Thiorhodovibrio frisius: one gene and its partner. Each later gene encodes a partner of the first gene's protein in a complex. Links are inferred from orthologs where the notes say so. Each region holds a gene or a part of one and is shown on either strand. Other genes may lie near its edges. The genes, in order: accB and accD.

The links.
Region 2: the proteins of accB (region 1) and accD are in contact, whole or in part, in a solved structure (PDB 8UXZ), measured with the Escherichia coli proteins. The link is inferred for Thiorhodovibrio frisius from one-to-one orthologs.

The regions. Positions count from the first base shown.
Region 1 is NZ_CP121471.1:3,845,889-3,855,423, reverse strand. What follows is about bases 2,273-5,181. They hold accB (acetyl-CoA carboxylase biotin carboxyl carrier protein), read right to left. Parts: upstream 4,004-5,181; coding sequence 3,542-4,003; downstream 2,273-3,541. Other genes in these bases: Thiofri_RS17555 (TlpA family protein disulfide reductase), read right to left, coding at 4,832-5,181; aroQ (type II 3-dehydroquinate dehydratase), read right to left, coding at 4,173-4,646; accC (acetyl-CoA carboxylase biotin carboxylase subunit), read right to left, coding at 2,273-3,545. Also shown: tRNA dihydrouridine synthase DusB, read right to left, coding at 1-1,038; prmA (50S ribosomal protein L11 methyltransferase), read right to left, coding at 1,215-2,165; more of accC, read right to left, coding at 2,205-2,272; more of Thiofri_RS17555, read right to left, coding at 5,182-5,461; protein-disulfide reductase DsbD, read right to left, coding at 5,472-7,880; divalent-cation tolerance protein CutA, read right to left, coding at 7,862-8,188; Thiofri_RS17540 (FxsA family protein), read left to right, coding at 8,394-8,816; Thiofri_RS17535 (glycosyltransferase), read right to left, coding at 8,795-9,535. UniProt on the Escherichia coli protein: This protein is a component of the acetyl coenzyme A carboxylase complex; first, biotin carboxylase catalyzes the carboxylation of the carrier protein and then the transcarboxylase transfers the carboxyl group to form malonyl-CoA.
Region 2 is NZ_CP121471.1:2,522,857-2,532,453, forward strand. What follows is about bases 6,627-9,597. They hold accD (acetyl-CoA carboxylase, carboxyltransferase subunit beta), read left to right. Parts: upstream 6,627-7,667; coding sequence 7,668-8,528; downstream 8,529-9,597. Other genes in these bases: trpB (tryptophan synthase subunit beta), read left to right, coding at 6,627-6,647; trpA (tryptophan synthase subunit alpha), read left to right, coding at 6,644-7,486; folC (bifunctional tetrahydrofolate synthase/dihydrofolate synthase), read left to right, coding at 8,572-9,597. In the rest of the region: Thiofri_RS11720 (FimV/HubP family polar landmark protein), read left to right, coding at 1-3,787; tRNA pseudouridine(38-40) synthase TruA, read left to right, coding at 3,788-4,627; Thiofri_RS11730 (phosphoribosylanthranilate isomerase), read left to right, coding at 4,784-5,413; more of trpB, read left to right, coding at 5,442-6,626.

The DNA of each region.
Region 1 (9,535 bases):
CATCAGATTGGCAAAATAACTTTGCACCAAGCGGTGCTGGATTGCGGCTGATGTGGCCATTAAAAGTGCCCCGCTGGCCTGCTTAAAGCCGGGCAGATCCTGGCAGTACCAGATGATGTGCTTGCGCGCAACGCGCAGACCGCGCGCTTCACCATAGAAATCATGGAGGGCTGCCAGATGGGAAAGCAGAATGTCGCGGATTTGGTCCGGATTGCGTTCCGGATTTACTGCTGGGTCAGGTGGCCCGGTCTGCTCGCCGGTGGCCAGAAAGCGCTCGATGCGAGCAAAAATCCATGGCTTTCCCAAGGCTGCGCGACCAATCATAACAGCATCTGCACCGGTCTGTTCAAGCACTTTATGTGCTGTTTCTGCCGTGTCGATGTCGCCATTAGCAACAAGGGGAATGGTGATCTGCTCGCGCAGCGCTGACAAGCTGTTATGCTCAGCTTGGCCGTTGTAACCACAAGCGCGCGTACGTCCATGCACTGTTAACATGGCGATTCCGGAGTTTTGTGCAATTTGTGCAATTTGCGCGAGATTCTTTTCTTGTGGTGACCAGCCGGTGCGCGTTTTGACGCTGACAGGAACATTCACCGCCCGCACGACTTGCTCCATGATGCGTGCGACCAGGGGCTCGTCGCGTAGCAGTGCGGAACCGGCTGCCTGGCGGCAGACCTTTTTCGCTGGACAACCAAGGTTGATGTCGATCAGGTCCGCGCCCTGATCGACGGCATGGCGGGCAAAGTCGGCCATGTCCTCGGGGTTAGCACCGGCGATTTGTACCGCGAAGGGACGTGGCTCGCCTTGATGGTCCAGGCGCTCAGCGCTGGTGCGGGTGTGGCGCAGCGCCGGGTTGGCGCTCAGCATCTCGGAGAAGGCAAGCCCGGCACCGAATTCTCGACACAGGCGGCGGAAGGGCCGGTCGGTAATGCTGGCCATGGGCGCGAGGAATACTCGCGAGGGGAGTTCGAGTGAGCCGATTCGCAGCGGCAATTTCAGCCGATTGGCAACGCTGGACATGGGGACGGATTCCGGCATGTTGTTCTCGGCATGTTGTTCTCGGCAGGGTCGGCTTGGATGGGCGGGGATGAACTCGGGTCTGGGCTGGGTTTGATTTTAGAGCTAGCGGCCGACGCGCGCTGGGTGCTGCATCACAAAGCACTGCACCGCACGTCCGCGCTTGCTGTCGCGCTGCGTATTGATACGGGAACCCTTCAAGCTGTCTGGGCGCTATGTCCGCTCAGCAGGGCCCACTGGTCGCGCAGGATAGGCTCAGACAAGACGAGATGTGCGCCATAGGCCGCGCACACCGCCGGAACCTGGGGGTCGAGAATGCCGGAGAGTGCCACCTGGGCTCCGGGCGCGCAGAGCCGGCTCAGCTGGGGGGCGAGCTCGATCAGGATGCCGGCGAGAATGTTGGCCACCAGCACATCCGCTTGCGGCCTGGGGCGGGTTTTAGCGGCAAAGTCCTCGGGGCTGTGACAGCTCAGGCGCGCGGCCACGCCATTGTTGGCGGCATTAGCCGCAGTAGCGATCAGGGCCTGTGGGTCATGGTCAATGGCAATGGCATGGGCCGCGCCAAGCTTGAGCGCGGCAATGGCCAGAATGCCGGAGCCGCAGCCGTAGTCGATCAGCGTCTTGCCGGTCAGATCCAGACCGTCCAGCCATTCCAGGCACAGGGCGGTGGTGGGGTGCGAGCCGGTGCCGAAGGCGAGCCCCGGATCGAGCGCGAGAATGACGTCATCGGGTTGGATGCCAGCGGCGGCATCGGTCGCGGGATCCTGATCGCACGGGCAAACCCACAGCCGGCGCCCGAAGCGACGCGGTTGCCAGTGCGCGAGCCAGGCGCGCTCCCAGACCTGATCGGCAAGGGGCTCCAGGTGCGGGGGTGCGGCCAGTGCGTCCTGCAATTGGGCGGCGCATTGCTGCGCGCGCTCGCCTGCCTCGGGCGTGTCTTCAAAGAGCGCGGTGAGTCGCACCAACGCCCATAGCGGCATGGCGCCCGGTGCGGGTTCGAGCAGGCTCAGGTCGGTTTGGGTGGGCGTCTGGCCGCAATCCTCGGGATCATCCAGGGTCACCGCCAGGGCGCCGGCATTCTCAAGCACGGCTTCGATCAGCGGAACCTGCTCGCGGGCGCTGATCAGGGCGAGTTGCAACCAGGGCATGATGGATTCAGGGAGCTGGCGGTTTGGGGCGCTTGTGGCTCAAAGCCCGAGCTTTTTCTCCAGATAATGAATATTGGCGCCGCCGGCCTGGAAGGCGGCGTCTTTCATGATCTGGCGATGCAGCGGGATGTTGGTTTGAATGCCCTCGATCACTGTCTCGCGCAGCGCGTTGTTCATGCGCGCGATGGCGCAGTCGCGATTCTCGCCATGGGCGATCAGTTTGCCGATCATGGAGTCGTAGTAGGGCGGCACCACGTAGCCTGAGTAAATATGGGTATCCATGCGAATGCCGGGGCCACCGGGGGCGTGAAAGTCCTCAATGCGCCCAGGGCTAGGCATGAAGGTCTCCGGATGCTCGGCATTGATGCGGCACTCGATGGCATGACCGCGCAGTTCGATGTCGTCCTGCTTGAATTGCAGTGGCTCGCCGGAAGCGACCAGGATCTGCGCTTTGACGATATCAATGCCAGTCACCATCTCGGTGACTGGATGTTCGACCTGAACGCGGGTGTTCATTTCGATGAAATAGAACTCGCCGTCCTGATACAAAAACTCGAAGGTGCCAAGGCCGCGATAGCCAATGCGCACGCAGGCCTCGGCGCAGCGATCACCAATGCGCTGGCGCTGTTCGGCGGTGATGCCGGGTGCCGGGGCTTCTTCGACCACCTTTTGGTGACGGCGCTGCATGGAGCAGTCGCGCTCGCCCAAGTGAACAGCATGGCCGTGGTTGTCGGCCAGCATCTGGAACTCGACGTGGCGCGGGTTCTCGAGGTACTTCTCCATGTAGACCACGTCGTTGCCGAAGGCTGCCCCGGCCTCGGCCTTGGTCAGGGAGACGGCATTGAGCAGCGCGGCATCCGAATGCACCACACGCATGCCGCGCCCACCGCCGCCGCCAGCGGCCTTGATGATGACCGGATAGCCGATGTTATGGGCTAGCTCCAGCAGCCGATTGGGGTCGTCGCCGAGTGGGCCGTCGGAGCCCGGCACGCAGGGTACCCCAGCGGCTTGCATCGCCTTGATGGCCGAGACCTTATCGCCCATCAGGCGGATCGTTTCTGGCTTGGGGCCGATAAACACAAAGCCGCTGCGCTCGACGCGTTCGGCAAAGTCGGCGTTCTCGGACAGAAAACCATAGCCGGGGTGAATGGCGACAGTATCTGTCACCTCAGCTGCGCTGATAATGGACGGGATATGCAGATAGCTGTCGCGCGACGGGGCCGGGCCGATGCAGACGGATTCATCGGCGAGCAGGACGTGTTTAAGATCGCGGTCGGCATCGGAATGCACCGCCACGGTTTTAATGCCAAGCTCGCGACAGGCGCGCTGAATGCGCAGCGCAATCTCGCCGCGGTTGGCGATAAGGACCTTCTCGATCATGTGATGATAAAGAGTGGCTGGTTGTATTCCACGGGCTGGCCATTTTCGACCAGGATGCGCTTGACGCGACCGGCGATGTCCGCCTCAATCTGGTTGAGGATTTTCATCGCCTCGATGATGCACAGGGTATCGCCAAGCTTGACCTCGGAGCCTTCCTCGACAAAGGGCTTGGTGCCGGGGGAGGGCGAGCGATAAAAAGTGCCGACCATGGGCGAGCGCACCAGGGTGCCGTCTTCGATTTCGCTTTCGGCGGCGGGCGTCTCCGCAGTTGCAGGTATGGGTGCTGGCGGGCTGCTCGGGGCAGCGGGAGGCGGCGCACCTGCGGGCATGAAGAAACTTGGCGCGGCATGGCCCTGACGGCTGATGCGCACTGACTCTTCGCCCTCGTGAATCTCGATTTCAGCGACGTTCGATTCTTCGAGTAACTCGATAAGCTTTTTGACCTTACGGATGTCCATGCGGCTTGGGTCTCTCGATGGGCTGGCTCAGTAGTTTTTAGTAGTTCTAAGTCGTTCTAACCTTCATGGTCCCGATCACCCAGGGTAATGAATCCGTCTGATTCACAGTAATCGGGGGCTGATCAGGGCAGCTTTGGTGCTCGGTCAGGCATTTGGTCGTTCTAGGTGGTCATTGCGCGGCCGGGGCAGATGGCTGGCTGCCGCCAGAGGCTAAGCGATGCATCGCGGCGGTCAGTGCCAACTCATAGCCATGGGCGCCCAGGCCGCTGATCACGCCGGCGGCAATGTCAGAAAAATAGGAATGCGCCCGGAAGGCTTCACGCGCATGAATGTTGGACAAGTGCACCTCAATAAAGGGCAAGCCGACGGCCAGAATGGCATCTCGCAGCGCGACGCTGGTATGGGTGAAAGCCGCCGGATTAAAAATCATAAAGGCCACATCATCGGCTGGTGCTCGGTGGATGTGCTCGATCAATGCATGCTCGGCATTGCTCTGCGCGAACAGTAAAGCCACTCCGGCCTGTTGGGCTGCGTCGCGCAGGCGCTGCTCGATCTGCGCAAGTGTAATCTGGCCATAGGTCCCAGGCTCGCGCTGGCCGAGCAGGTTCAGGTTGGGGCCGTTCAGGCAGAGAATGGCCGACATAGGCTGTGCTGAGTTCCTTGACCGGTGAACCGGCCGATCAGTGCGAGAAATCTGAGCCTACACGCCGGTAACTGTGCCTAACGGGCGGCAACGGTCGCAAAAATAGCCGTTTGACTCGAATGTGACAAGGGTAAAGGAAAGTGCGCCGATTTACAAAAATCCGCGCCGGGCGGTGCCCTTGCATGTTACAGCCCTGCCGCTGCTGCCCCCGGAAGGGTTGTGCCGGAATCCGTTGTACCAGAATCGGCGGCCTGCTCGGCTGTGTCTGGCAGCAGGGCGCTGACTTCAGTCCGTAATTGGTCTTCGCCCAGCAACCCTGGTTGAGCGAAAACCGCCCGGCCACGGTGATCGAAAAGCACAGTGAAGGGCAGGGCCTGGGTGCGATTGCCAAAGCGGGCGGCAAGCGCTATCTCCGGCTGACCGCCGAGCAGCACCTGGTAATTGAGCGTGCGTGCGTTGAGGAAGGCTTGGACGTCCTCGGGCGTGTCGATGGCGATGCTCACCACTTGCAGCAAGCCTGGTCCATAGCGGTCTTGCAGGCGCTCAAGCGGACCGATCTGCGCCAGACAGGGGGTGCACCAGCTTGCCCAGAAGTGCATCACCACCACTTTACCAGCCCAATTGTGGCTGCTGACCAAGCGACCGTCGGGAGTGGACAGACGCAGATCCGGGAGCACCTCGGTGCCTGATCGGTCGCGCTGGCTGCCGAAGGTGAGATCCGGATGGTCGTCGATCCAGTGCTGACCGAAGAGCGCCACGCTGATACTGAGTGTGCCGGCCAGTAGGGTGACGAACAGGACTTTCAATACACTCATAACCGCGCACTCATGGCTGGATCTCCTGCAGATGGGCGGCGAACTCCTCCGGCGGCACGAAGCCGACCAAGCGGAAACCGCGCAGCTCTGTGCCCGAGGTATCAAAAAACAGCATGGCCGGCGGACCGGGAATGCCGAAGCGCTCCTGCATCAGTGCCCTGTCCTCGGCATCGTTGGCGGTGACATCGGCCTGGAGCAGGATGAAATCCGCCATGGCGCTTTGGACCGCGGGTTCGGGGAAGGTGTAGCGCTCCATTTCTTTGCAGGATACGCACCAGTCGGCGTAGAAGTCGAGCATCACAGGCTGGCCCTGGGTGGCTGCGGCTGCGAGCTCACGTTCGAGATCGGTAACCGTCTTGATGCGCTTGAATTCGGCATGGGCGCTGCTCTGCGCGCCACCGGCAGGCATTAGCCCGCGCAGTGGTTGCAGGGTATCGCGCCCGCCGGCGGCGGCGCCGACCAGCATCAGGGCGCCATAGACCATTAGCGCAACGCCCAGGCCTTTCCATAGCTTGCGCCAGCCGCTGGCCTGGGCGGGCAGGGGCTCGAGCGCCCCTAGATAAACCGCCGAGGCAATCAGCAGCAGCCCCCAGAACAGCAGCGCAATGGCCACCGGTAGAATGCGCTCAAGCAGCAGCACCGCCACCGCCAGTAGCAGCACGCCAAAGACCGCCTTGACCGCATCCATCCAGGCGCCCGCGCGCGGTAGCAGCTTGCCGGCCGAGGTGCCGATCAGCAGCAGGGGTGCGCCCATGCCGAGCCCGAGTCCGAGCAGGGCGAAAAAGCCGAGTACTGCATCGCCGGTCTTGCCGATGAAGATCAGCGCACCCATCAGCGGCGGGGCGACACAGGGGCCGACGATCAGCGCCGAGAGGGCGCCCATGATGGCCGCGCCGATCAGAGTGCCGCCCTGTTGTTGGTTACTGAGTTCGGTCAGCCGGGTTTGCAGGCTGCTTGGCAGTTGCAGCTCGTAGAAGCCGAACATGGACAGCGCCAGGGCGACGAAAATGCCGGCAAAAAGCGTCAGTATCCAAGGATTTTGGAACGCGGCCTGCAAGTTGGCGCCAAAGAGTCCGGCGATCACGCCGACGATGGCGTAGGTCAGCGCCATCGCCAGCACATAGGCTAGGGACAGCATGAACGCCTGTCGGGTGGTGATGCCCTGACCCTGTCCGGCGATGATGCCGGAGAGAATGGGAATCATCGGGAAGACGCAGGGGGTAAAGGCCAGCAACAGCCCCAGACCGAAGAACAGCGCCAAAGCGCCGAAGATGCCGGCTTTCGCGAGCCGTGCGGCAATTTGGTCCTGCTCGGATACTCGCGCCTCGCCTGCTGTGGGTTCAGCGGCTGCAACCTGCTGAGTGGCAGCCAGGGTTTGCGCGTCGACCAGTCTATCGGTTGGCGGCAGGGCCAGGGTGACGGTTTTGGTCACCGGCGGATAGCAGATGCCGCGTTCGGCACAGCCCTGGAAGGTCGCGATGAGTTCAATCTCGGCTGCTTCGACGCGAGAGCGCAGCAGCGGAATTTCGCCCGTCACCAGGCCATGGTAGATGGCGACATCGCCGATGCTGCCATCCGGGCGCACGGTGTTGGCTTTGATCTCGGCCTCTGGCAGCTTCAGCTTGCCAAGTTGCACGCCCGCAGCTTCGGCCCGCTCAGGGGACAGCCTAAGCGCGATCATGTCGCGGTACATGAAGGTCTCGGGTGCGATAGTCCAGCGCAGCTCGAGCAGGTTGGGCGACTTGATGTCGGCGGAAAAAACGAAGGCTTCTGCGGCAGGAAGAATGTCGTCGTCAAGCCCTAAGCTTTGGCGAGTGCTGGTGCCGAGTGCCGCGCGCAGATTTGAGGCAGCGACTTTATTGGCGTCCGGGCTGGTCGCCGGACTGACAGTCGGACTCATGACCGGACTCATCGCCGGCAGGGCGACTTCGAGCGCGACCTCTTGTGGCGGATAGCAGAAGCCGGCATCGGCGCAGCCCTGGAAGCGGGCGAGCAGGGTCAGGGGGGCAGCGGTGTTCTCGCCGCGCTCAACGGGAATCCGCACTTCAAGCTGATCCCGATAGATGTCGACCTGGCCAAAGAACTGATCCTGCCTGACCTCAGCCGGCGGCAGCTGCGGCTGACCCAGCGTGACTCCGGGTGTCTCGGTGCGAAAACGCAGTTTGTTCTGGTAGAGGTAATACCCGGGTGCGATCTGCCAGCGCACGACTAGTTCATTCGCGCTCAGGGCCGCGACCTCGGGCTGGAAGGCCTGCTCAACGGGCAGGAAGTCCGCTCGCGCCGGCCCGCCCAGCAGGCAGATCAGCCCCGCGAGCAGCAGCCAGGGACTCAGCCAGCCTGGTGGCGCTGATCTGCGCGCGGGCAGTGCTGATTTGCTCTGGTGCGACTGTGGGTGGGTTTTCACGAGCTTTGGGTGCATGTGTCAATCCATTTCAAATACTGATCCGATCCCGCGATAACAGGCACGACAATGAACTCGGGTACCTCGTAGGGGTGTTCCTTAAGGATGCGTGATTCGAGTTCGCGCAGGCGCGCCTGCGTGGTTTTGATCATCATCAGCACCTCGGCATCCTGGCACAGTTGTCCGTCCCAGCGGTAGCAGGATTTCGCGCCGGGCAGCAGTGATACGCAGGCGGCCAGGCCCTCGTTGACTAGCATGGCGGCGAGACGCTCGGCGCAGTCGCTGTCGGGACAGGTGCAGTAGGCAATGCAGGGCGGCGTTGACATCGGGCGGACTCCCTCGGGCGGCTTGATGAATCTGGGTGCCTGAGCCGGTTATTTTAGACCAAAGCATCGCCGCTGCGCGGGCGCGGGGATTGCACTTGCCGGCTGCCCGGTCTAAGGTCGCCGATCAGTGATCGCTGCTCGGATCCATCTTGGTTCTGGTGGCGATAATTTCTTTCTTCAATCCACTGCCTTGCGAGTTCCTATTGTGCTTTGGTTTCTGTTGATTTTTGTCGGTACGCCGCTGATTGAGTTGTATTTTCTGCTCAAGGTCGGCACCATCATCGGGGCGTTGCCGACCATTCTGCTGTCGATTTTCACCGCAGCCCTTGGCGGGTATCTGGTGCGCGAGCAGGGCCTGTCGGTGCTGATGCGGGTGCGCAGCATGGTCGACCGGGGCGAGGTGCCTGCGTTCGAGATGCTCGATGGTGCCATTTTGCTGCTGTGCGGTTTCTCGCTGCTGTTGCCGGGTTTTGTCACTGACGCCCTGGGCTTTCTGCTGTTGATTCCAGCGCTGCGCCATGCCTTGATCCGCCGCTACCTTGCCGTGCAGCCAGCTGCCGGGGATGTAGAGATCAGAACCAGCCGGCGCGAATACATCGATGCGGACTATCGTCGCGAGGATGATTGAGCGATCTGTCCCAGCAGGTCCAGATAGCGACAGGCGCTGCGCTCGGCCTGGTATTCGCTGACCGCAGCGCGCAGGGTGTCGGCGGGCAAGGGGGCATCCAGCGTCGCCGCCATGGCGGTGGCGAGCGCCTCGGCATCGCCCACCGGCACCAGAGAGCCGAAACGTCCTCGCTGAAGAATTTCGGCCGGACCGCTCGGGCAGTCGGTCGCAACCGCTGGCGTGCCTAGGGCCAGGGCTTCGGTCAGCACATTGGGCGAGCCCTCCCAGGCCGATGACAGGGCGAACAGGCTGGCGCGCGCCATAAAGGGGTAGGGATTGGCGACAAACCCCGGAAGACTGACCGCGTCGTTCAGCCCGCGTTCGGCCACCAGTTGCTCCAGTCCCGGGCGGTTCCCGCCCTCGCCGAGGATGATCAGTCGGCACTCACGCTGCTGGTGTAGCTGGGCAAAGGCGCGGATCAGGGTCGGGAAGTCTTTTTGTCGCTGTAGGCGCCCGACGGCCAGGATTACCGGTGGTTGGATGCGGTCGTTGTCGTCGCGCTCTAGCCAGGGATGATGACAGGGCGCGCGTGCGCGGGCGGCGAGCATCGATGTGATGACCGGGTTGCGCACCACATGGATGCGCTTGGCGGGCACGCCGCTAATGGTTGCGACATCATCGGCAACGCCTGCCGAAACTGCGACGATGGCCTCGAGATGCGGGTAGAGCCAGCGGATGAG
Region 2 (9,597 bases), 1.3 Mb from region 1 along the record:
AACTGGCACGGAGCCTGTCGATGCCGCCCAAGAGCCTGCTGGGGAGGCAATGGCACAAGATGCCAGCGCACCCGATGAGCAAGCCTCGGTCGATTCGGCAGCGGAGCCGGTTGCTGAAGCCCCAGACAACGCAGTACCCGAATCTGCCACTCCGACATCTGCCAATCAGGCCCCGGCAGCCAATGCCGCAGATGCGGACACGGGCGAATTTCCCATCCGCTATGGCCCGGTGGCAGCTGGCGTTGGACTCTGGCGCGTCGCCAGTTCAATTGCTCCTGAAGGCGCCACCGTGCAGCAGACGGCCATGGCGCTTTATCGTAGTAATTCCAAAGCCTTTGGCGGTGGCAGTGTCAACAAACTGATTACCGGCTCCAAGCTGGTCATTCCCTCGGCCGCCGAACTCTATGCGCTGCCCCCGGACGAGGCGACTCGCCAGTACAGTGCCGCCCTGAATGGCCAGTCAGTAGCGAATCAGCCTCTCGCCGAGGCTGCCGCCGAGCAACTTGCTAGCGCTTCGACCGCAGAGTTTGCCACAGCCGAACAGGTAAAAAAAAAACCTGATTCTTCCGGTTTAGCGGCTGAAGAAGCCAATCAGGAGGCGGATCAACAGTCCGAGGCATCTGCTGATGCCAGCACTGAGACCACCGCTGAGGGCACGGAGCAGGCATCGGCCACCGAGGACTCCGAGCCAGAAGAAACCACGCCAGAAGAAACCACACCAGAAGATCAGGCTCCAGAAGAGCAGACCGGGTCAACCGACCTAGCGGCAGCTTCTCCGGATGCCGAAGCCACGACGCCTTCTGATGAAGCATCTTCTGAGGAAGCCGACGCTCGCACCGCATCCCAAGCTCCCGAGACAATGGCGACAGGCGAATCCGCAGCGGATTCCGAGCCTGAAGTCCCAGGTGAATCTCCAGTCGCATCCCAAACCGCGCCCGCTGGTGAAGCGAGCACCGATGGGGCGGAACCTGCTGAAACGCCGCAAGCGCTCGCCCAGGCAGACACCCAGGATTCCACAGATGCTGATGCGACTGGGGATATAGCGCCCAAGGAGACAGAATCAGCTCAAGCTGAGTCCGCGATTGCGGATAGCTCGAACCAGGACGCGCTCGCCCCGGATGAGGCTGAGCCACAGGGCGAAGATGCCGGCGCAACCGAATTGATCGCGGACGCTGATGCCCAGCCAGCGACCGTTCCAGCTGATGGAACCCCGACCGACGCCACGCAAAGCCCGCCTCAAAATCCCGAAGAAGCTGCCATGCAGCAGCGCATTAATGAGCTTGAGGCGCAGCTCAGCAAGCTTGGCACCATGCTTGAAGAACAGGCTACTGGGACACCACCCGAGTCGCAAGCATCCTCCCAAGGTATGAATTCCGTGTTGCTCTGGTCACTGGCCGGAGCAGGTGGCGCCCTGTTGGTGACCTTGCTGGCTTTTGCTGGCGTCAAGCTGGTCTCCGGGCGTGGCAAGACGCAGGCGAAAGCCGAAATGGAGGTTGAGCCGCAAGCGAGTGAAGGGGATGAGTTGGAGGAGATCGAGGTCGACTCGTCCGAGATCGAACAGTTGGCCGTTTCCGAGCCGGCGCAGCCCTCGGCATCGCCTGCCGAGAACGCGCCCGTGGCGCCTGAATCTGATCCAGAGTCTGATCCTGCATCTAATCAGGAACAGCCAGCTCCAACGATTGAAACGCCGGTTGCCGAAGCCTCACGACCCGAGGCGCCCGCGCCAGTCGCGTCGATCCCTGCCCCGACACCGATTCCGAAACCGGTTTCCAAACCGACCCCGGAACCAATCCAACAACCAATTCCGGAACCAATCAAAACCGCGAAAGCGCCTGCTGCCGCGCCGGCTCCAACACCTGAACCGGCACCGAAGCCTATACCGGAGCCAGCACCAACACCGGCTCCGGCTGCTGAAGCTCCACCGGTAGTTTCCGAGCCCCCGCCAGTGGCTGCCGCAGAACCTCCATCGCAGGCCTCTGTAGCTGAGCCGGAAGCGGCTGAACCGCCCGCCCCGACACCCCGTGAGCAACCGGTCGCAGCCGAGCCACCCCTGAGCATGTCAGTCGACTCAGGCGCGCTCAGCGAGGCCGAAAAGAAAGCACTCGACAAGGCCGACAGCTACATCTCCTATGGCCGCCACCGCGACGCTCAGGCTGCCTTGATGACTGCGCTTGGAAAGCTGCCTGATTCCGAGGCGTTGCAGCTCAAACTCGCCGAGGCCTATGCCAGCGGTGGTAATGCCGACGACTTTGCCAAGCTACAGCAACGGATGGTCGCGCGCGGCGTTCCCGAGCGTCATCCGCAAATTTGGGAGCGCATCCTGGCAATGGTCGGCTCTGCGGGGGCTGCCGCGACGGCAGCGGCAGCAGCCGCGACTCCAGCCCAGCCGGCGCCGGTGCCCGAATCCAAACAGGCATCCAAACAGGCATCTGCTCAGCCACCAGCAGCAGCCCCCGAGCCCACACCGGAACCCATGCCTGCGCCCGAGACGGCGGATCCCAATGGCCCACCGGAACTCGATTCGTTCCGGCTGAATTTCAATGATCTCAGCGAAGAGGATCTGCAGCTTGCCTTCCCTGAGGTAGCTGGCGGCAACAAGACAGCACCGACCGGGGGGGCATCACCGGAACGCCAGGCTCGCCTGGATCAGGTGGAGATCGTGCCGGGTGGTCCGGATGCCGACGTCTCGCTTCCACTACAGGATCTCGATCAGCAACTCGGAGACGCTGGCCTGGATCCCTATGGGTCGGACAATAACCCCTTTGCCGATCTGGATGGGTTCGAGCAGGACGAGGATCTCACTCTCCCCGAGGAGGGAGTTGCGCCTGGAGACGATGCGGCCGAAAGCAATGATCTGCCTTCGCTGGACCTGCCGGAATTTAATGCCAATGCGCCAGCCTCCGAGACCTTGACCCCGCTCGAGCGTGCGACCGAAGCGGCCAAGGCCAGCCGAGGTGTTGACCCATTCGAGGAACTGGTAGCCAACGAGCTTGGCGGCGAGATGCCTGAGATACTCGAGCCACCGACTGACACGGCGGGAGAGGTCGAGAGTGCGCTCGATGGTCTACCCGATCTGGATCTGTCGCCAGCGGACGAGCCCGCCGCCGGGACAAGCCCAGCCGATGACAATGAGTTGCAGATTCTGGACCTACCCGCTGAGTCGCCCGCATCTGGCGGCGATCTGGCCGCCGATATCGAAAAGTTTCTTTCTGGCACGGAATCCGTTGCGGCAGAGCAACAGCCTAAAGCTGCCGCGACGCCTGAGGCGGAAACCAGCGAGGATCTGGATCTGTCATCCGAAGCGGGTTTTCACACTCAGATGGTTCCATCTTCCGCCGCGCCCGGGCAAATGCCATCATCGGATATTCCGGATCTCGACATCGGGTTGGATGATCTGGACTCGTTGCACTCCGCTGTCCCCGACAGCGCAGCGCCGCAAGCGTCGGCGACTCCGCCGGAGGATACGGGCACCACTGCTTCGGCATCGGCTGGCGGATCCACTGCCGATGAGCCAAGCCTGCGCGAGTCTTCCAGTGATGACTCCCCCATGTTTGGTGATGAGTCCTTAATGGCGCCAGACAGCGGCGCCAGCGATGTTCTGTCGTCGCAGTGGCGCATGGATTCGGCCATGTGGGACGAGGTCGCCACCAAAATGGACCTGGCCTTCGCCTACGTTGAAATGGAAGACACCGAAGCCGCGCGCGCCATTCTCGAAGAGGTGATTCGCGAGGGTAACGACGAGCAGCGGACCGAGGCGCAGGGGCTGCTCAAGAAGCTCGATGGCTGAATGGGCGACACCGAGGCCCAAAGCTACCGCATCGCGCTTGGTATTGAGTACGACGGGAGCTGCTTCAGCGGTTGGCAGATGCAGCATCACGCACCCACGGTGCAGCAAGAGGTGCAGGCCGCTGCCAGCCGAGTGGCCGACCATCCGGTGGTGCTGCACTGTGCCGGGCGCACCGATGCCGGGGTCCATGCCCTCGCGCAGGTGGTCCATTTTGACACCCAAGCGTCGCGTACCGAGCGCTCTTGGGTGCTCGGCATTAACGCCAACCTGCCGCCCGAGATTGCCATACGCTGGGCGCGCGCCATGCCGGCGGACTTTCATGCCCGCTTCAGCGCCCGCGAGCGCCATTACCGCTACTTGATTCTCAATCGCCCAACGCGGCCGGCCTTGCTAGCCCGACGGGCGGTTTGGACGCACCGGCCGCTTGACCTTGAGCCGATGCGCGAGGCGGGCAGGGCGCTGGTCGGCACCCACGACTTCTCAAGCTTTCGCGCCCTGGGCTGTCAGGCCAAAAGCCCGGTGCGCACCCTGTATTATCTGGAACTCAGCCGCCAAGGGGATTTGATTGAACTCGCCGTGGGGGCCGACGGCTTTCTGCACCACATGGTGCGCAATATCGCCGGGGTGCTGATGGCAATTGGTCGCGGAGATGCGCCAGTCGAGTGGACAGAGCAGCTCCTGGCTGAGCGGGATCGCACGCGCGGCGGTGTCACGGCACCACCGCAAGGGCTCTACTTGAGCGCGGTCGATTATCCCGAGCATTACCAGCTGCCAAGCGCAAGCGGCGCATCGCTCCTAACGCTCATGGTCCCGACCGCCCCGGAGAATGCGTTGGTTTGATTCACCGAAATTTGAGTCCTCTGGTTAGGCTTCTCCGCTGCGCCTGCCTTTGATTACAATAGCGCGTTTGGCTGCTCGCAGCCGGTTGCGCAATCAGGCGGTTGACCAACACCGATCAGACCCCCAAACAAAAGGGCACTCAGGACGCCTAGGATGATGCGAACCAGAGTCAAACTATGCGGACTAACGCGCGTCCAGGACATAGAGGCGGCAGTCACCCATGGCGCCGACGCCATCGGCCTGGTCTTTTATGACAAAAGCCCGCGTGCGGTGACTGTCGAACAGGCGCGCGCGCTTGCCGCTGCAGTGCCGGCGTTCGTGACCCTGGTCGGGCTCTTCGTCAATGCCGAGCCGAGCCTGGTGCGCGCGGTGCTCGCCCAGGTTCCGCTGGGCGCTTTGCAGTTTCATGGAACTGAGCCGCCAGAGCTCTGCCAGGCGTTCGAGCGTCCCTGGATCAAAGCCATTGCGGTGCGTGAGGGCCTTGATCTGGCGCAGGCCGCGAAAGATTACCAGGGTGCCGCCTCGCTGCTGCTCGACACCTACGACCCTAAGCGCGCTGGCGGCACCGGGCGCTGTTTCGATTGGGAATTGGTGCCAGAATGGCTGGCACGGCGCAGCATTCTGGCCGGCGGCTTGTCAGCTGACAATGTCGCCGCCGCCATCTCCCAAGTGCGGCCCCACGCGGTGGATGTCAGCGGCGGCATTGAGCAGGGCAAGGGCCTTAAAGACAGTGAAAAAATTTCAGCATTCATGCAAGAGGTAGCGAATGGCGACCAGTCTCGCTGAGGCCAACAGCCCGACCAATAGCCCCCAAATGCCCGCTGGCGCCTATGCGCTGCCGGATGCGCAGGGGCATTTCGGCATTTATGGTGGCATCTATGTGCCAGAAACCCTGATGCATCCGCTCGAGGAACTTCGCGCAGCCTACGAACGCTATCTGCGCGACCCGGACTTTCTAGCCGAGCTCGATGCCGATCTGCGCGACTATGTCGGGCGGCCCTCGGCGCTCTATCTGGCCGAGCGCTGGTCACGGAGACTCGGCGGGGCGCAAATTTTTCTCAAGCGTGAGGACCTCAACCACACAGGCGCGCACAAGGTGAACAACACGGTCGGCCAGGCGCTGCTCGCGCGACGCATGGGCAAGACCCGTATCATTGCCGAGACCGGCGCCGGTCAGCATGGCGTGGCCACCGCCACAGTGGCCGCGCGCCTGGGGCTGGAGTGCATTGTCTATATGGGCGAGGTCGATGTCGCCCGCCAGGAGGCCAATGTCTATCGCATGCGCCTGCTCGGTGCCGAGGTGGTGTCGGTCAAATCCGGCTCACGCACGCTCAAAGACGCCCTCAATGAGGCTATGCGCGACTGGGTGACCAATGTCGATGACACCTTTTACATCATCGGTACAGTCGCCGGCCCGCACCCTTATCCGGCCATGGTGCGCGACTTCCAAGCCGTGATTGGCCGCGAGACGCGTGCGCAGATGCTTGAGCGCACCGGCCGCCTGCCCGATGCGCTGGTCGCCTGTGTCGGCGGCGGTTCCAACGCCATGGGGCTCTTTTATCCCTTCATCGAGGATGCCGAGGTTCAATTACATGGCGTCGAGGCGGGTGGCGATGGCCTGACCACCGGTCGCCATGCCGCGCCCCTGTGCGCCGGGCGCTCCGGTGTGCTGCACGGTAACCGCACCTATCTGATGGAAGACGACAACGGCCAGATTCGCGAGACCCATTCCATCTCGGCCGGGCTCGACTACCCAGGCGTCGGCCCCGAGCATGCCTGGTTGAAAGACAGCGGGCGCGCGCATTACTCCGCCGTCACCGACTCCCAGGCGCTGGCCGCCTTTCATGACCTGACCCGCACCGAGGGCATCATCCCGGCGCTCGAGACCAGCCATGCGCTGGCCCATACCGCTGAACTGGCCCCGCGCATGCGCAAGGATCAAAGCATCGTGGTCAATCTCTCCGGCCGCGGAGACAAGGACATGCACACAGTCGCTCAGCTCGACGGGATTTCGCTATGACCCAGGCAGTTGATCGCCCAGTCAGTCGCCCAGCCAATCGAATCGCGGCCCGTTTTGCCGCCTGTCGCGAACAGGGCCGCACGGCGCTGATCCCCTTCATCACCGGCGGCGATCCGACAGCGGACATGACAGTGCCGCTGATGCATCGGCTGGTCGCCAGTGGCGCCGATCTGATCGAACTGGGCGTGCCGTTTTCCGACCCCATTGCCGACGGGCCAGTCATCCAGCGCGCCACCGAGCGCGCCCTGGCCCAGGGCATGAGTTTGGGCGGGCTGCTGGAGCTGGTGCGCACCTTCCGGGCAGAAGACCAGGACACCCCGGTGGTGCTCATGGGCTATTTGAATCCCATCGAGGTGATGGGTTATGCCGACTTTGCCGCCCAAGCGGCAGATGCCGGGGTTGATGGCGTACTCATCGTCGATGTGCCGCCAGAAGAGGGCCATGATCTGGTCGATGCGCTCAAATCCCAGGGGCTGGATCTGGTTTATTTGCTTGCACCCACCTCGGACGCCGGGCGAATCGAGCGAATCGGAGCGATTGCCTCGGGATTCGTCTACTATGTCTCGGTCAAGGGTGTGACGGGCGCCGGAAATCTCGACCTGGACGCGGTGACTGATAAACTGGCCCTGATTCGCTCCCGCATCGACTTGCCAGTGGGCGTCGGCTTCGGTATCAAGGATGCTGCAACAGCCGCGAAGGTCGCTGGCATTGCCGATGCCGTCATCGTTGGCAGCGCCATTGTCGGCAGGATCGAGGCCCTGGTCGAACGGCCCGCCGAGATCCCTGACGCCGTGGGAGACTTCGTTGACAGTCTGCGCCAGGCCATCGACAAAGCCTGAGGTGATTTCCGAGGAGAAATGCCCTGGTGGTCAGCTTTTACTGTGAATCACGGGGATTCGTTATCCGGGGCAGTCGGGACTATGAACATAAGAAGCGAATTGATTCGCCGAGCGAATCAGACGGACCCGGGTCCGAAACATTTTTAACGCAAAAACAAAACATGACCAACAGGATACAAGCGTGAGCTGGTTCGAAAAACTGGTCCCTAGCCGGATTAAAATCGAGGCAAGCAATAAGCGCACGGTGCCCGAGGGGCTTTGGGCCAAGTGCCCCGGTTGCAGTGCCGTGCTCTACCGTGCCGAGCTTGAGCGCAATCTCGAGGTCTGCCCCAAGTGCGGGCATCACAATCGCATCAGTGCCCGGCGGCGCATCGACGTCTTTCTGGATCCCGACGCGCGCGAGGAAATCGGTGAAGATCTCGAATCCACCGATCCGCTCAAGTTCAAGGACCTGAAAAAATACCGCGACCGCCTGTCCCAGGCGCAAAAGCAGACCAGCGAGAAAGAAGCCATGGTGGTGATGCGCGGTCGACTCAAGCGCATGGCCTGCGTGACGGCGGCGTTTGAGTTCCGCTTTATGGGCGGCTCCATGGGGTCGGTGGTCGGGGAGCGCTTCGTGCGCGGGGTCGAGGCTGCGATTGAAGACAATGCCGCCCTAGTATGCTTTTCCGCTAGCGGCGGGGCGCGCATGCAGGAGTCGCTCTTCTCGCTGTTTCAGATGGCCAAGACCAGTGCCGCACTCGGGCGCTTGCGCGAGCGCAAATTGCCCTTTGTCTCGGTGATGACCGATCCGACCATGGGCGGAGTTTCGGCCAGTCTGGCCATGCTCGGCGACATCAACCTGGCCGAGCCACGGGCGCTGATCGGCTTCGCTGGCCCGCGGGTGATCGAACAAACCGTGCGGGAGACATTGCCCGAGGGCTTCCAGCAGAGCGAGTTTCTGCTCGAACATGGCGCGCTCGATGCCATTATTGATCGCCGCGAACACCGCGACCGCATCGGCAGTATGATTGCCATGCTGATGCGCCGTCCGCGACCCTGAGCGCGACGCGCCCAAGCCTTGGAGCCCAAGCCGGTCGCTGCCCATGCGCTGGAACACCCTGACTGAATGGCTCGCCTGGCAGGAGGGGCTGCATCCCAAGCGCATTGATCTGCGTCTGGAACGCTTGCAGTCCGTGTGGCAAGCACTTGGCCCGCCGGCACTGCATGGACCAGTGATTACCGTCGGCGGCACCAACGGCAAGGGCTCCACTGTCACTTACATCGACGCTTGCAGCCGCGCCGCAGGCCTCAGAACCGGCCTTTATACCTCCCCCCATCTGCTGCGCTACAACGAGCGGGTGCGTATTGACGGCGAGGAAGCCACCGACCAGGCACTGTGCCAGGCCTTTGATCGCATCGACCAGGCGCGCGGGGAGATTTCGCTGACGTATTTTGAGTTTGGCACCTTAGCTGCGCTTGAGTTGTTCAGCCGCGCTCAGGTTGAGCTGATCTTGTTGGAGGTCGGGCTTGGCGGGCGGCTCGATGCGGTCAATCTGCTCGATGCCGACATCGCCATCGTCACCAGCATTGGCCGCGACCACATGGCCTGGCTGGGCGAGGACCCAAATCAAATCGCTTTTGAGAAAGCGGGCATTTTCCGCCCCGGCCGTCCGGCCATCATCGGCAGTCGCGAGCCGCCACCGCGTCTGCGCGGGCAGGCCGAGGCCATCGCTGCCCAGGTCCACCAACTCGGGTGGGAGTTCGATTGGGAACTGGCGGGCACTGAGGGCGAGCAGCAGACATGGCACTGGCGACACGTCGATGGGGCAGAACTGTTGAATTTGCCGCTGCCGGCGCTGACAGGGCAGGTGCAGCTCGACAATGCATCCGCTGCGCTCTGTGCGCTCCGTCTGCTTGCGCTGGAGCAGCGAGTAGCCTGGCCGATGGGGGATGCTCACCTGCGTGCCGGGCTGAGCGCGGCCAGACTGCCAGGGCGCTTTCAGCGCATCCCGGGCGCACTCAGCTGGATTTTTGATGTCGCCCATAATCAGGACGCCGCGCGCGTGCTGGCAGAGAATCTTCGCGAGCTTGAGATCGCGGGGCATGTCCATCTGGTCTTCGCCGTGTTT